One region of the Bacillus sp. 1A genome, then DNA from elsewhere that is predicted to be linked to it. Evidence: predicted binding sites of a transcription regulator. Region 1 holds the regulator's gene; each other region holds the start of a gene.
The links. Region 1 encodes Rex, which represses fermentation and respiration genes when NADH is low (regulators of the CRP and FNR family bind a similar motif). Its sites were predicted from a motif close to TTGTGAAATATTTCACAA; they were not measured.

Region 1 (3,766 bases):
ATACAGTTGCAGTTGTTGTTCCGTCACCAGCTACATCATTTGTTTTGCTAGCAACTTCTGCTACTAATTTTGCACCCATATTTTCGAATGCATCTTCTAATTCGATTTCTTTTGCGATTGTTACACCGTCATTTGTAATAAGTGGTGAACCGAATTTTTTCTCAAGTACAACGTTACGACCTTTTGGTCCAAGCGTTACTTTTACTGCGTTTGCAAGAGTGTCGACACCGCGAAGCATCGAACGACGTGCTTCTTCACTAAATTTAATATCTTTTGCCATAATAATTGACCCCCTTGAATTTTTTAAGATTTATATAATTAACCGATAACTGCTAAAATGTCACTTTCACGTAAAATCAAGTAGTCAGCACCTTCGTATTTTACTTCAGTACCTGCATATTTTGAGAAGATGATAAGATCACCTGCTGCTACCTCTAAAGCAACACGCTCACCATTTTCAAGCACTCGACCAGTACCTACTGCAATAACTTTACCCTCTTGTGGTTTTTCTTTTGCAGTGTCTGGTAATACAATACCACTTGCTGTTTTTTCTTCTGCTTGAACAAGCTCAATTACAACGCGATCACCTAATGGCTTTAGCATGAACAATAACCTCCTCATTTTGTTATGTAAATTTTATTTATTAGCACTCAAGTCACTCGAGTGCTAACACACTTATAATAATAAATAATCTCAATTTCTTTTGCAAGTAAAAAAATCATAATTTTTTCGCAAATTAAGCTATACACTTTTCTATATAGAGTCCCTCTTCTTCTACCTTTACTATATGAATCGTTGTTTCCACTAATCGTATGTTACAATATGAAAGGACACCCTAAATTGTTTTCGCTATACACACAACTTTCTCCTGTCTTCTATTATAATTTCAAATAAGGATTTACGAAAAAAACATAATTTAAGCGAGGTTTATATCGTAGGTAGCATATTTACATGTTATCCTACCTTATCTCATACACTAGAGTTAGAAAGGATGGTTAAACCATTTGAAAAAACAATATTGGTGGGTTATCGTTACATACATTTTAATGCAGTTATCATCCATTGCTGGATTACCACTTCTTCTGAAAACTGGACTTTATGATAACAGGGGATTTACTAGAGAAGAGAAATTTCAACTCATAACTGGCCACTGGGCAATCATTAGCTTCTTTATTGCATTATGTATCGTACTTTGGTTACTTAGAACAGATATTCGTGACAGACGTTTAGATACAATGCGCTCTACTGTTCCAGCTACGATTGGTTGGATTTTTATCGGGTTCTTCCTAGCATTTTTCTCACAAAGTATTGCCGGTATGATAGAAATGCGTGTATTAGGAATTAAACCTGGATCAGAAAATACAGCAAGACTTATGGATATCGCAAGAACGACACCTTGGTTCCTTATCGTTATCTCTATAATAGGACCTATTTTGGAAGAAATCGTATTTAGAAAAATTTTATTTGGTACACTTTATAAGAAGTTTAACTTCTTTATTGCTGCTATCATTAGTTCTCTTGTATTCGCAGCAATTCATTTTGATTTCACTCACTTATTGGTATACACTTCTATGGGACTCGTATTCGCCTTTTTATATGTAAAAACGAAGCGTATTATCGTCCCTATCGCAGCTCATGTTGCAATGAATACATTAGTTGCAGTTGCTCAAGTTTTAATGAGCAATGAACAAATTCAAGAAATGATTAAAGAAGCTGAAAAAATGCAAGGCTTTATCGGAGGATTTTTAGTATGAGGAACTCACCATTGTTCATGGCTGCATTGTACTTCCTTCTAGGATGTATCTTTACACGCTTCGCCATTACGAACGTAACAGATACAATCTGGAATATGTGGACAATACTATTTGCAGTTATGGCAACAATTGATTTTAATTTGGCACTTCGCCTTATCTTAGTTAAATTCACAAAGAAAAAACAATAATAAAACGCAGAGGTCGCTTCCTCTGCGTTTTATTGTGGATAATTCTTTAAAAAGTAAACAAGTGTTTGTAACTCTACCGCTAAATCAATATGGTGAATTCTTATATTATCTGACACATTTAAGCGCGCTGGTGTGAAATTTAAAATACCATGCACGTTCGTTTCTGCCAATCTATCTGCTACAGATTGTGCTACTGTAGCGGGTACTGTTAATATTGCCACTTGTATATCAGTTGATAAACGTTCTTCTAATTCATCTAAATGATATACAGGAATGCCCCCGATTTCTGTCCCGACTTTCTCTTCACTAACATCAAACGCCATTTCAATTTTTGTATTATTGTTTTTCGTGAAATTATAATGTAAGAAAGCGGTCCCTAAATTACCTACTCCAATAAGTGCTACACGTGTTATATCATCTTGGTCGAGTGTTTCACGGAAAAATGATAATAAATAATTTACGTTATATCCATAACCTTTTTTCCCTAACGCTCCAAAATATGAAAAATCTCTTCGAATCGTTGCGGAATCAACTTTTACCGCTTCACTCAATTCGGCTGATGAAACACGTTGCTTACCAGAAAGAGATAAGTTTTGGATAAATCGATAGTATAGAGGCAATCGTTTGGCAGTGGCCTGTGGAATTTTTTGCTGCTCCATATAACCTCTCCTCTCTTCCTATCTTTATTCATATACTTGAATCAAATACAGAAGTTTAGCACTCATGAATTTCCCTGTATAATAAAGAGAAGAAGTATTCTCTCTTTATTTTAAACTATACACTATTTTTAGTATGATTGAGAAATATAAACATGGCAAAGTTAAGAAATTATTTGAGGTGAAAACATTGATTTTATTACAAGTAAACGCGCTTACGAAATTATACGGTGCAGAAACGATTCTTGCAAACATAAAATTGGAAGTTCAAACGAAAGATCGTATCGCATTAGTCGGACGAAATGGGGCCGGAAAATCTACATTATTAAAAATAATAGCTGGTGAGCTATCTCATGATGGTGGCGAAATTATAAAACCAAAAGATGTCTCAATCGGATATTTAGCTCAAAATACCGGGTTAGAAACATCTTTAACAATTTGGGATGAAATGTTAACCGTCTTTACACACTTGCAGCAAATGGAGACAAAACTTCGAAGGCTAGAGCAAGAGATGGGAAAAGAAGAAAACTTTTCAAACGAGGCTACATATGAAAGATTATTAGCTGATTATGACCAATTGCAATTAGATTATAAAGATCAAGGTGGATATCAATATGAAGCAGATATTCGCTCCATTTTAAGTGGTCTTGGCTTCCCAGTTGAAACGCACCAGACGACGATTTCTACATTAAGTGGTGGACAAAAAACAAGATTAGCTCTCGGTAAATTATTATTAACGAAACCAGACCTACTTATTTTGGACGAGCCTACAAACCATTTAGACATCGAAACATTAACATGGCTTGAACAATATTTACAAGGCTATCCTGGCGCAATACTAATCGTTTCCCATGACCGTTATTTCTTGGATAAACTCGTTACACAAGTATATGAAATTTCGAATAAAGAAAGCAGACGATTTGTTGGTAACTACAGTAAATATTTAGACTTAAAATCAGCATTATACGAGCAAGACATGAAACGTTATGAAAAACAACAAGATGAAATCGCTAAGCTTGAGGATTTCGTTCAAAAAAATATAGCGCGCGCATCTACGACAAAACGTGCTCAAAGCCGTCGTAAACAATTAGATAGAATGGAATTATTGACTAGACCATTAGGTGATTCTAAGTCAGCATCCTTCCACTTCGATATCGAAAAACAAAGT
Region 2 (3,766 bases), 4.7 Mb from region 1:
GGATACTGGACCAACTATAGCACTGGCGACGACAGTTGGGACGAGAATCATTGGATTTTTAGTGATATTTGGCAACTGTACTTTCGGAGTACAAAGCGCTTGAGCTAATATGCCGCCTAAATTATTTTCTTTCGCTGAGATTACAGAGAATCCGATAAACTGAGCAACGCAGCCTGCAAGAGCAGCACCACCTGCAACACCGTCTAAGCTAAGTGCGATCGCTAACGCAGCTGATGAAGCTGGAGAGATAAGTAATAGTCCCCAAACGACTGCAATGACGATAGAAGCGATAAACGGGCTACCAGCTGAGCTATCTTTAATGAATGCTCCAATTGTATTTAACACAGGAGTAATATTATGAGATAACCAAATACCAACTAAACCAGAACCTAATATTGCCGCAAATGGAACGAGCATCATATCTAACGCAGTTTTTCCACTTAAACGTTTACCAATATATACAGCTAAAGTCGCTGTTAATAATGCACCGATTGGCTCACCTGTTTTAATAATTAGACCTGCTTCAGTAATTGAAATGGATCCAGCACCAATCGCTCCAGCTACCATAGCCGAGAAGATTACAAGACCATTTGCACCGAGCATAAAGGCAATTCCGGCACCAATGGCTGGTGCCATAAGTGATTTTGCAACAACTCCGATTGTAATAAGCAACGGAATATCAACAATTCTTCCTATATTTTCGATTAGTAAACCAATTCCGAGGGATACGAAAATACCTTGTGCAATTCCAGCTGATGCTTTAAATACACGAGACATTATATATTCCTTCATTTGTTTCACCTTCTCCTATAAGTTAGTAACCAATTGTTTTCATATAATCACGTAAAATATCGTTTGATTTTGCGAATCGAGATTCTTCATCCTCTGTTAAATTTAGCTCTACAATTTCTCTTATACCGTCTCTAGTAATAATAGCTGGTACTCCTGTACAAATATCATATTCACCGTACTCACCATCTAAAATGGCTGATACAGCAATTACACGGTGATCATCGTTAAAGATTGAACTCGCAATATACGCTAAAGAGTTTCCGATTCCGTAATAAGTAGTACCTTTTCGTTTATAAATTTCCCATCCAGCTTTTGCAGTCTTCTCAACAATTTCATCTAAATCTATTTCACCAAATTGGTCTTTTTTCTCTTCTAAAATTTGTAGAATTGGTTTTCCTCCAACAGATACATGTGACCAAGCAACCATTTGAGAATCACCATGTTCTCCTAATGAATACCCATGAATACTACGAGGATCTACATGTAACATTTCAGATAAAATTGTTCTTAAGCGAGAAGAATCTAATGATGTACCTGTACCGATTACGCGATTTCTAGGTAATCCAGATAATTTCCACACTTCATATGTAATAATATCAACTGGGTTCGATGCGATTAAGAAAATACCATCAAATCCACTTTCCATTACGCCACCAACAACGCTTTCCATAATCTTTGCACTCGCTCCTAAAGTGTCTAAGCGACTTTGTCCAGGTTTTGGTGCTGGTCCTGCTGTAATAATAACGATGTCCATATCTTTGCAGTCTTCATAGCTTCCTGCATATACTTTTGTTCTTGTATTTGTAAAGTTAATGCAGTGTGATAAATCCATTGCTTCCCCAACTGCACGTTCATGATTTATATCAATTAATAATAGTTCTTCGCAAATGCCTTGATTTACAATGGAATATGCACAACTTGATCCAACTAATCCAGTACCGATAATTGCAATTTTTCTTGTATTTCGTTTCATGGCAATCTCTCCTAATTGATCATATAATCTATCTCTTTTGTTCTTTACACCCCTAATTATATAGATTCCCACGATAGAAACCATGGATACTTTGTGAAATATTGAGCAAACTTTTGTCCTTTTTGTGAATTGTTACATTCCATTTTCGTCATATTTGTTACAACTGAAAAAATATTTATTATATATTTATTGACATGCCAAAAATAAAAAAACGAGCGACTTCATTCGCTCGTTTTTTCATCCCATTATTCCGCACTTAATTGACCTTTTAATTGCTGTACAATCATTGGGTTAGCAGGTGCAGCTGGCTTATAATAACTCTTTTGCTTTGCGTACTCATACATATTACGTTGACGCATCTCATCTTGATTACGAATTTGGATTAACGTTTGATGTAACTGTTCATTATCAGACTGAGCAATATAATTTGCATAACTTGTTAAACTTGCATTTAATCCTGCTAAATAATCATTTACCATATCTTTTTCATTCATTTTCCGCTTCCTCCTATCCTAGGAAAGTCATTAATTGCTGTTTCGTATTTCGTGCATCTTGCGCATCCTTTTGTAACATTTGTTTCAGTTGTGGATCTGTACACGTCTGTGCATACTGCTCCAACTTGTTAATAATTGTTGCATGTCCACCAATTAAATGGCGTAAGTTTTCTACTTCAAGCTCTGTTAAGTTTTGCATAGAATACCCCTACCTTTCTTTATTCGTTCACTGTTAGTATTTAGCTATTTTTTGATTGTATACATAAATTAACTTTTTCACGTGCATACAAAATAAAAGATGAATAGCTAAGCCATTCATCTTTTATACGGGTTATGTATTTATTTTTATAGAGATATAATCATACTTATACTCACAAGTAAGTTCCATACAATGTGTAAAATAATACTAGGTATAATAGATTGCGTCTTTTTGTATAACATTGCAAACACCATTCCCATCATCGTTGCCGTAATTAGAAGACCTCCATGAAGAATTCCAAAAATGAAGGAAGAAATAATGATACCAACTAAAAAATTATATTTCTTTTCTAAAAATCGATATAAAATACCTCGAAATAGAATTTCTTCTTTAACCGGTGTAATGATAGCAACACTTAACACATATATAATACTTTGTATGCTATTTTGAATCCCTAAACTCCCTAATTGTTTCTTTTGTTCTGCTGCACTTTCAAAACTAAACACATGTAACATTAAATATTGTGATAACGCAATGACAATAAAACCAATTAATAGATATAAATATGTCTTCCCATTCTTCAAAACGGATAAATCCCAAATATATTTAATAAAATGAAGAACTGGTTTATAAGCTAATAAAACGATGGCAACAACAGCTGCATCGAATAAGAGCAAATAATATCCTTCTAATTTAGTACTTAATGCTTCTTCTCCATAAATCTCAAAGGCTAAACCAAGGAATAATCCTCCTAGGAGTGAAATCCCTATAATCATTGCTATCATTACAAATAGATTTTTATATGTTATATTCTCGATTTTTCTTTCCACACTATACGCTTCTAAAACTGCTTTACTCATACTATTCCTCCATTTGTTTTCATTTTTCCTAATGAAAATCCTTTAATGTAAATATAAAGATAATATAACAAAATTTTCAAAAAGAATAATATGCAATTTTACATATTATGAAAATTTTATATTCTATAGTTTTAGGAATTAGATTGCTATACAATAATTATTATATGAATTGTCAAAAAAATTCTATCCAGCATAACCCTCGCATCATATAAAACTTATTAGTTAAAGGAGCAATGAACATGAAAACACATGACTTCCTTACAGAAATCCAGAAGGGCTCTGAGCCTAGTCCATATCAAGATCCTATTGCATTTATTTTCGTTTGCCTTCCCTTAGCCATATACACATTTTTCAAACCTGCAAAATAATATCATTTAATGAGAAAAAGCCTACCATTCTTTTGGAATCATATGCACTAAAAAAACCTTAGAATCACTTCTAAGGTTTT
Region 3 (3,766 bases), 1.8 Mb from region 1:
TCAGCTGTTGTAACGCCTCCGTACATACGTGGAATAACAGAGAATGTACCATCGTACTGGATGTTCCCGTTCATTCTTTCATTAACGAAACGGGACGATTTATCATCTTCATATTCTTCTGGAATCGCCATACGTAAATAGTAATTTAAAGCAGGACGACATTTTGAACAGCCATCTTCATGTACAAAACCAAGAACATTTCGTACTTCTTTTGGAGATTTTAAGCCTTTCTCGTGAATGGCGGCTACGACTTCATCACGTGATAAAGTTGTACATCCGCACATACCAGCAGACTGCGCAGAAGCATCAAAAGCATCTCCGAGTGTATGAGATAAAACTTGTTCCACAAGCGGACGACATTTACCACAAGATCCTGCGGCTTTCGTGCAGCCTTTTACTTCTTCAAAAGTAGTTAACTCTTGCTCTAAAATGGCATGAACGATTGTACCTTTCGTAACACCATTACATCCACAAATCGTGTCATCTGCACTCATTGTAGCAACGTCAAGTTCACTTTCTTCACCAGCTTTGTGAAGAAGGGAAGCGGCTGTATATTCTTGTATATCCTCTTCTTTCTTTAACATGCTAAAGAGGCGTGTACCATCAGCTGTGTCACCATATAAAACGATACCGACGACTTTATTATCACGAATTAATACTTTTTTATAGGAACGTTTACATTCATCAAATATTGAAATTGCTTTCGTCTGATCATCTTCATAAATTTGGCCAGCAGAGAATAAATCACAACCAGCAACTTTTAATTGCGTACCGACGATACTGCCCGTATATCCATCAGTTTGTAAATTCGTTATATGTTTCGCTAATATTGCGCCTTGTTCATAAAGAGGGGCAACAAGTCCATATGCGATACCATCATGTTCTGCACATTCGCCAACTGCATAAATGGATTCATCATTTGTAAGCATGTAGTCATTGACTACAATGCCTCGATTGACAATGAGACCAGCATCTCTTGCTATTTTCGTATTTGGTCGTATTCCGACAGCCATTACGATTAAATCACAATCTACAACTTCACCATCTTCAAATTGAATGCCCTCAACATGTTCTGTGCCAAGAATTTTTACAGTTTTCTTTTCCATTAAAAACTTCATGCCTTGTACTTCTAAATCTTCGCGCAGAAGAGAAGCGGCTTTCGTATCTAGTTGCTGCTCCATTAAGCTAGGCATTAAATGAACAACATGTACGTCCATTCCTAAGTCAATAAGACCTCTTGCGGCTTCTAAACCGAGTAATCCACCACCAATGACAACGGCCTTTTTCTTTTCTTTAGCGGTATCAATCATAAATTGTGTATCTTCAATTGTTCGAAAGCCTGTTACACCAGGAAGGGTGGAACCTTCAACAGGTAAAATAAAAGCACTAGAACCTGTTGCAATAATGAGCTTGTCATATGTAAGAGTACGATTTTTTTCTGTAGTAATAATTTTTTCTTCTCGGTTAATACTTTGAACTCTTTCGTTTGTATACAAAGTTATTTCGTTTTCATCGTACCAACTATATTCATTCATAATGATATCTTGCATATTTGTTTTGCCTTGTAAAACATGAGAGAGCATAATACGGTTGTAGTTTGGATGCGGTTCATCTCCAAAAATAGTAATCTCATATGAATCACTATCATGTTTTAATATTTCTTCCATACAGCGTATGCCAGCCATACCATTTCCGATCATCACTAAACGTTTTTTCATTTTCGTTTCCCCTTTTTATGTGAAATGTTGAACAAAGGATTATATTTCTATTATAGAAAATCAAAAAAGGGGGAGATGTGATATTTATCACACTTCTATAATGATTCACAAATTATTAAAATTCGGGTTAATGTGAAGGGGAGAAGTGTGGATGTTATTCACGTAATGAAAAAGCAGGACATGAGTAGAAATACTCATGTCCTGCTTTTATTTATGCTCTTGTAATTGCACGTGGAAATAAAATATTATTTTCTAAATGAATATGCTCAAATAAATCAGACTCTAGCGCTTCAAGACGTTGATAAACAAGTCGATAAGTGCCGCAAGCTCCTTCTGGCGGCGTAAAGTCATTTGTCACTTTACGAAGTTCTTTTATAATATTTCCGGCATGATTGTGTTCATTTTCTAGTTCATCTACTACTTTACGTAACTTTGCATAGTTTTCATCAGTTGGATTTTGTTCAAATTCTAAAATTAATGGAAAATCTTCCGTTTTTTCTTTAATTAAATGCTGTTCTAATTCCATTTTAAGTTCATGAAATAGCTTATGAATTTGAGCTAAATGAGGCTGATTTGCTCCATGAACGCGTAATACTTTCGTCACATATGGACTTAGCTGTGGCAACTCTTCATTTAAATAACGATGATGCTTATTAATTACATAATCAATCAATTCACGATAAGAAGCATTTTTCCAATCAATTTCAGATTCATTTAATAGTTTTGTTTTATGATAAAGCGTATTTATCTCTGTAAGTACTTCTGTTGCTGATAAATTTCTTTCATGAATTGCATCAATAAGTGGTTTATTACCACCACAACAAAAATCTATTCTATACGATTTAAAAAGATCACTAGCTTTCGGAAATTGTGTAACAATCTCACCAACAATTGAAGTTTCAGTAAATGTATGTTCCATATGAATGCCTCCATAAAGTTTAAATGTAATATCTAAATTAAGAATAGCGATAATTGAAAAACAATGTGGTGATTGAAATCACTTATTATGTGTCTGATTTGAGAATAATAGGAGTGTTATAAATGGAAGAGAGAGGAGGTAATTAGTCGCAATACTATTTGATAAAAAAAGAAGCTTACTAGAAGCTTCTTTTTTTATACTATTTTTCACATGCAACTCCATCACCATCACGATCAAGTTTAGAGCTATAACCTGGTTGGTCTCTATATAAAGGAGCTTTCCCAGCACTTCTAACTGCGGCACAATTTGCGTAAGTTACATTACTATTGTTACTTGCAGCCGGTTGTGTTTGAGCTTGCTGTGCTTTTTTCTGTTCCTCTTGTTGTTTACGATCTTGCTCATCAGCTATGCGTTTTTGCTCTTCTTGTTGCTTACGAGCTTGTTCATCAGCGAGACGTTTTTGCTCTTCTTGTTGTTTACGATCTTGCTCATCAGCCTGGCGTTTTTGTTCCTCTTGTTGTTTACGATCTTGCTCATCAGCCTGGCGTTTTTGCTCTTCTTGTTGTTTACGAGCTTGTTCATCAGCGAGACGTTTTTGCTCTTCTTGTTGTTTGCGAGCTTGCTCTTCGGCTTGGCGTTTTTCATCCTCTTGCTTACGAGCTTGTTCTTCCGCTTGACGCTTCTTATCTTCTTGCTTTTGAGTTTTTTCATCTGCTTCTTTCTTTGCTGCTTCATCTTTTTTGTCGCTATCTTTTTGTTCTGCATTGTTAGATGCAACTTTTTTACTAGTAGCTGACGTCTTTTCAGAAGAAGGGTTTGAAATACTTGATAACGCACCAAAAATGACAAATAAAATAGCAGTGATTATAAATTGTTTTTTTGCTACACCTGTCTTTTTAATTACGGATAAGATTGCTAGAATAAGGAAAAAAATAAATAAAATTAAACTTAAAGTAGCAAAAAAATCGATGACTGGGTGTTCAGATTTTGTAGTGCCCATTCCTGTTAAGAGAATTGAAATCATAAAAAGAATAACAGTAGGACGACCATATTGTTTTGCTTTTCCATTTTTCTTAAAGAATGAAATGATACATAGTATTAAAAGAATAAAAGCAATAAAAAATAAAGC
Region 4 (3,766 bases), 4.6 Mb from region 1:
TGGGAGAGCGCCTGCCTTGCACGCAGGAGGTCAGCGGTTCGATCCCGCTAGGCTCCACTTATTTTAATATCTTTTATGGCGGTGTAGCTCAGCTGGCTAGAGCGTACGGTTCATACCCGTGAGGTCGGGGGTTCGATCCCCTCCGCCGCTACCATAAAGGACCTTTAGCTCAGCTGGTTAGAGCAGACGGCTCATAACCGTCCGGTCGTAGGTTCGAGTCCTACAAGGTCCACCACTAAAGCTTTATATCTCGGAGGTATACCCAAGTTCGGCTGAAGGGATCGGTCTTGAAAACCGACAGGCGGCGAGAGTCGCGCGGGGGTTCGAATCCCTCTACCTCCTCCATTTTTTCTAAATTAATATTTTATCATCGCGGGGTGGAGCAGCACGGTAGCTCGTCGGGCTCATAACCCGAAGGTCGCAGGTTCAAATCCTGTCCCCGCAACCAAATGGTCCCGTGGTGTAGTGGTTAACATGCCTGCCTGTCACGCAGGAGATCGCCGGTTCGACCCCGGTCGGGACCGCCATTTTTTTACATAAAGGCTCGGTAGCTCAGTCGGTAGAGCAGAGGACTGAAAATCCTCGTGTCGGCGGTTCGATTCCGTCCCGAGCCACCATTTTGAAGTCGCAAGCCGACTTAGCTCAACTGGTAGAGCAACTGACTTGTAATCAGTAGGTTGGGGGTTCAAGTCCTCTAGTCGGCACCACTTTCAAAATGAGCCATTAGCTCAGTTGGTAGAGCATCTGACTTTTAATCAGAGGGTCGAAGGTTCGAATCCTTCATGGCTCACCATTTACAATTTAATGCGGGTGTAGTTTAGTGGTAAAACAAGAGCCTTCCAAGCTCTGGTCGAGAGTTCGATTCTCTTCACCCGCTTTTCAATTATGGGCCTATAGCTCAGCTGGTTAGAGCGCACGCCTGATAAGCGTGAGGTCGATGGTTCGAGTCCATTTAGGCCCACCATAATTATTCCGCAGTAGCTCAGTGGTAGAGCTATCGGCTGTTAACCGATCGGTCGTAGGTTCGAGTCCTACCTGCGGAGCCATATTATAGAGAAGTACCCAAGTGGCTCAAGGGGCTCCCCTGCTAAGGGAGTAGATCGCGAACGCGGTGCGAGGGTTCGAATCCCTTCTTCTCTGCCAGAATTGGCCCGTTGGTCAAGTGGTTAAGACACCGCCCTTTCACGGCGGTAACACGGGTTCGAATCCCGTACGGGTCATACTAAAAGAGATAGCATAATCTGCTATCTCTTTTTTGTTGTGTAAAAGTGGACTTTTGATAGTCTGCTTTTTTATGCAATAGAAGAAATATGAAGTATTCGCTGTTGCAGTGGGGTACATAGAGAGCCGTAAATACAATCATGTTGTTTATTTGGACCTGTATGAATATGAAGGAACTATCTATCTAACAAATGATACTCAAGTTGAACTTTTACCCCAGCTGTATGGCTGTAGCCTCCTACACTTGGAGAAACCGATGAAAATACATCCGGGAGCTACTGTGGAAAATAAATAATATATAGAAGAAGCTGTCTCTCAATAGGGGTGATCTACTGGAGACAGCTTTTTTTATGTTGTCATTATTGTCGAGTTTTGTCGGTAAGTCGATATTCCTTGTCGAATCGTTGATATATTTTGAGTTACGGTAGATATATTCTAAAAATCGTTGATATATGAAAATAATCGCCGATATAATTTCACTTACCGACAAAAACGTAAGAAAATCCCTTTCACAATCTAAAGAAAACGCCTCCATTGAAATGGATTCCACACCTATTCCATCAACTTTACACTCTATGTGAAAAAGTTCACAAATAGGTCATAATTTGTGAAGTAATTCACAATAATACGTGCTACAATATGAATGTAAAGAAGTTAAACAACATTAAATTAGTATTTTAATTAATTACTTAAACAATCATAAAAAAATATATGTGAACAATAGAGAGGGGAAATTACCATGAAAAAAGGTATCAATCGTGTAGTATTAGTAGGAACAGGAGCTGTAGGTTGTAGTTACGCTTACTCAATGATCAACCAAGGTGTAGCTGAAGAATTCGTATTAGTAGATGTTAATGAAGCAAAAGCAGAAGGGGAAGCAATGGACTTAAGCCATGCGGTACCATTCTCTCCATCACCAACAAAAGTTTGGAGCGGTAGCTATGCAGATTGTAAAGATGCAGATCTAGTTGTTATCACTGCTGGATTACCACAAAAGCCAGGTGAAACTCGTTTAGATTTAGTTGAGAAAAACACAAAAATCTTTAAACAAATCGTTCGCGGTATTATGGATAGCGGATTCGATGGAATCTTCTTAATCGCAACTAACCCAGTTGATATTTTAACTTACGTAACTTGGAAAGAATCTGGTTTACCAAAAGAGCGCGTAATCGGTTCTGGTACTACTTTAGACTCTGCTCGTTTCCGTTACATGTTAGGTGACTACTTAGATGTAGATCCACGTAACGTTCATGCTTACATCGTTGGTGAACACGGTGACACTGAACTTCCAGTATGGAGCCACGCTACTATCGGTGTACAAAAACTAGAAACAATCTTAGCTAACAATGAACAGTACAAACAAGAAGACTTAGACAAAATCTTCGAAAACGTACGTGATGCAGCTTACCATATCATCGAGCGTAAAGGTGCAACTTACTACGGAATCGGTATGTCACTACTTCGTGTAACTAAAGCAATCTTAAGCAACGAGAACAGTGTATTAACTGTATCTGCATACCTTGAAGGACAATACGGTGAGAAAGATGCTTTCGTAGGTGTTCCAGCTGTTATTAACCGCGAAGGTGTACGTGAAATCGTAGAACTTGAGCTAAATGAAGATGAAAAAGCGAAATTCGCTCATTCTGTAAAAGTATTAAAAGAAACAATGGCACCAGTACTATAATAATTGCTAAATAATTCAGAGGCGGGAAACTGCTTCCTACCTCTGAGTTTTTATATAATTTAAAGGATTTACCGAAAGAATTCTCTTTCCAGAGGCGCATGAAGGGCGATAGCCCAGTGATAGGTGGGAGATGAATTTCGGTTTGGCATAGCCAAAAACTTTTGATAAACTAGCTATATGAAGTTCTTTGATAACTTGATATAGAAGGTTGCAGGAAGAAAATAGCGTGCGAAAACCAAGCCATTCGGTTCCTGCGTAAAATATCAACCGTATAAAGAGAGCGTCCAATCGTTGGACATCTAGGGGTGGAACGCCCCGAAGTAACGCTCAGGGAGACGAAAGGTTACTTTCGTCGTGGAACTGAGAAGCTACCACTTCAAGCTTTGCTAAGTGGCGAGTAGTTCACTATAAATTCCTTTTCCGGTTTCCCTTGTATATCCCCAATATACCCCTTTTGCTGGATAAGGGTCGTTTATAGAAAAGAGCACTCTACTTTATATAGAGTGCTCTTTATTATTATTTTTTAGGTGTTAATCCTAATTTCTTTAAAATATCTGCCAGTGTACCGCTTTTTGATTTTTCAACAGGTATTTGTGATTTAGATGCATCTGGACCTTTTTTCAAGAAGTTCTTTTCAACGAAACGAATATCTTTTTCATCGACAATGCCATCTTTGTTAAGGTCGCCGTCTTTCACAGATAGTCCTTTTTTACCATAGTTGCTAGCGATAATTTCAGCATCTTTTATATCAATTACTTTATCAGCATTTACATCGCCAGCAAGATTTTCGTCAGGTCGTGCATAATAATATTGACCAAGCAGCTTACCATCTTTTTCAGTACCTAGTTTTGTAGTTAGTCG

Region 2: a site for Rex is predicted at 1,857-1,874, ahead of ACUN0F_RS07865 (L-lactate dehydrogenase). Genes of this name have one in related genera too.
Region 3: a site for Rex is predicted at 1,736-1,753, ahead of nirB (NADPH-nitrite reductase large subunit). Genes of this name have one in related genera too.
Region 4: a site for Rex is predicted at 1,827-1,844, ahead of ACUN0F_RS08510 (L-lactate dehydrogenase). Genes of this name have one in related genera too.

What each region holds. Positions count from the first base shown of each region.
Region 1 covers NZ_JBQYLZ010000001.1:6,303,127-6,306,892, forward strand. The annotation lists gene groL (chaperonin GroEL) at 1-280, opposite strand, end outside; gene groES (co-chaperone GroES) at 319-603, opposite strand; gene ACUN0F_RS32150 (CPBP family intramembrane glutamic endopeptidase) at 1,005-1,754, shown strand; gene ACUN0F_RS32155 (YdiK family protein) at 1,751-1,942, shown strand; gene ACUN0F_RS32160 (redox-sensing transcriptional repressor Rex) at 1,972-2,601, opposite strand; gene ACUN0F_RS32165 (ABC-F family ATP-binding cassette domain-containing protein) at 2,789-3,766, shown strand, end outside.
Region 2 covers NZ_JBQYLZ010000001.1:1,579,100-1,582,865, reverse strand. The annotation lists gene ACUN0F_RS07870 (PTS transporter subunit IIC) at 1-792, opposite strand, end outside; gene ACUN0F_RS07865 (L-lactate dehydrogenase) at 815-1,765, opposite strand; gene ACUN0F_RS07860 (spore coat protein) at 2,011-2,259, opposite strand; gene ACUN0F_RS07855 (hypothetical protein) at 2,273-2,458, opposite strand; gene ACUN0F_RS07850 (CPBP family intramembrane glutamic endopeptidase) at 2,605-3,318, opposite strand.
Region 3 covers NZ_JBQYLZ010000001.1:4,464,578-4,468,343, reverse strand. The annotation lists gene nirB (NADPH-nitrite reductase large subunit) at 1-1,718, opposite strand, end outside; gene ric (iron-sulfur cluster repair di-iron protein) at 1,930-2,637, opposite strand; gene ACUN0F_RS22875 (excalibur calcium-binding domain-containing protein) at 2,837-3,766, opposite strand, start outside.
Region 4 covers NZ_JBQYLZ010000001.1:1,681,602-1,685,367, forward strand. The annotation lists tRNA gene ACUN0F_RS08435 (tRNA-Ala) at 1-57, shown strand, start outside; tRNA gene ACUN0F_RS08440 (tRNA-Met) at 78-154, shown strand; tRNA gene ACUN0F_RS08445 (tRNA-Ile) at 159-235, shown strand; tRNA gene ACUN0F_RS08450 (tRNA-Ser) at 253-345, shown strand; tRNA gene ACUN0F_RS08455 (tRNA-Met) at 372-448, shown strand; tRNA gene ACUN0F_RS08460 (tRNA-Asp) at 452-527, shown strand; tRNA gene ACUN0F_RS08465 (tRNA-Phe) at 542-617, shown strand; tRNA gene ACUN0F_RS08470 (tRNA-Thr) at 632-707, shown strand; tRNA gene ACUN0F_RS08475 (tRNA-Lys) at 718-793, shown strand; tRNA gene ACUN0F_RS08480 (tRNA-Gly) at 807-877, shown strand; tRNA gene ACUN0F_RS08485 (tRNA-Ile) at 888-964, shown strand; tRNA gene ACUN0F_RS08490 (tRNA-Asn) at 972-1,046, shown strand; tRNA gene ACUN0F_RS08495 (tRNA-Ser) at 1,053-1,143, shown strand; tRNA gene ACUN0F_RS08500 (tRNA-Glu) at 1,149-1,220, shown strand; partial or broken gene ACUN0F_RS08505 (IS4 family transposase) at 1,332-1,496, opposite strand; gene ACUN0F_RS08510 (L-lactate dehydrogenase) at 1,961-2,905, shown strand; gene ACUN0F_RS08515 (S8 family serine peptidase) at 3,422-3,766, opposite strand, start outside.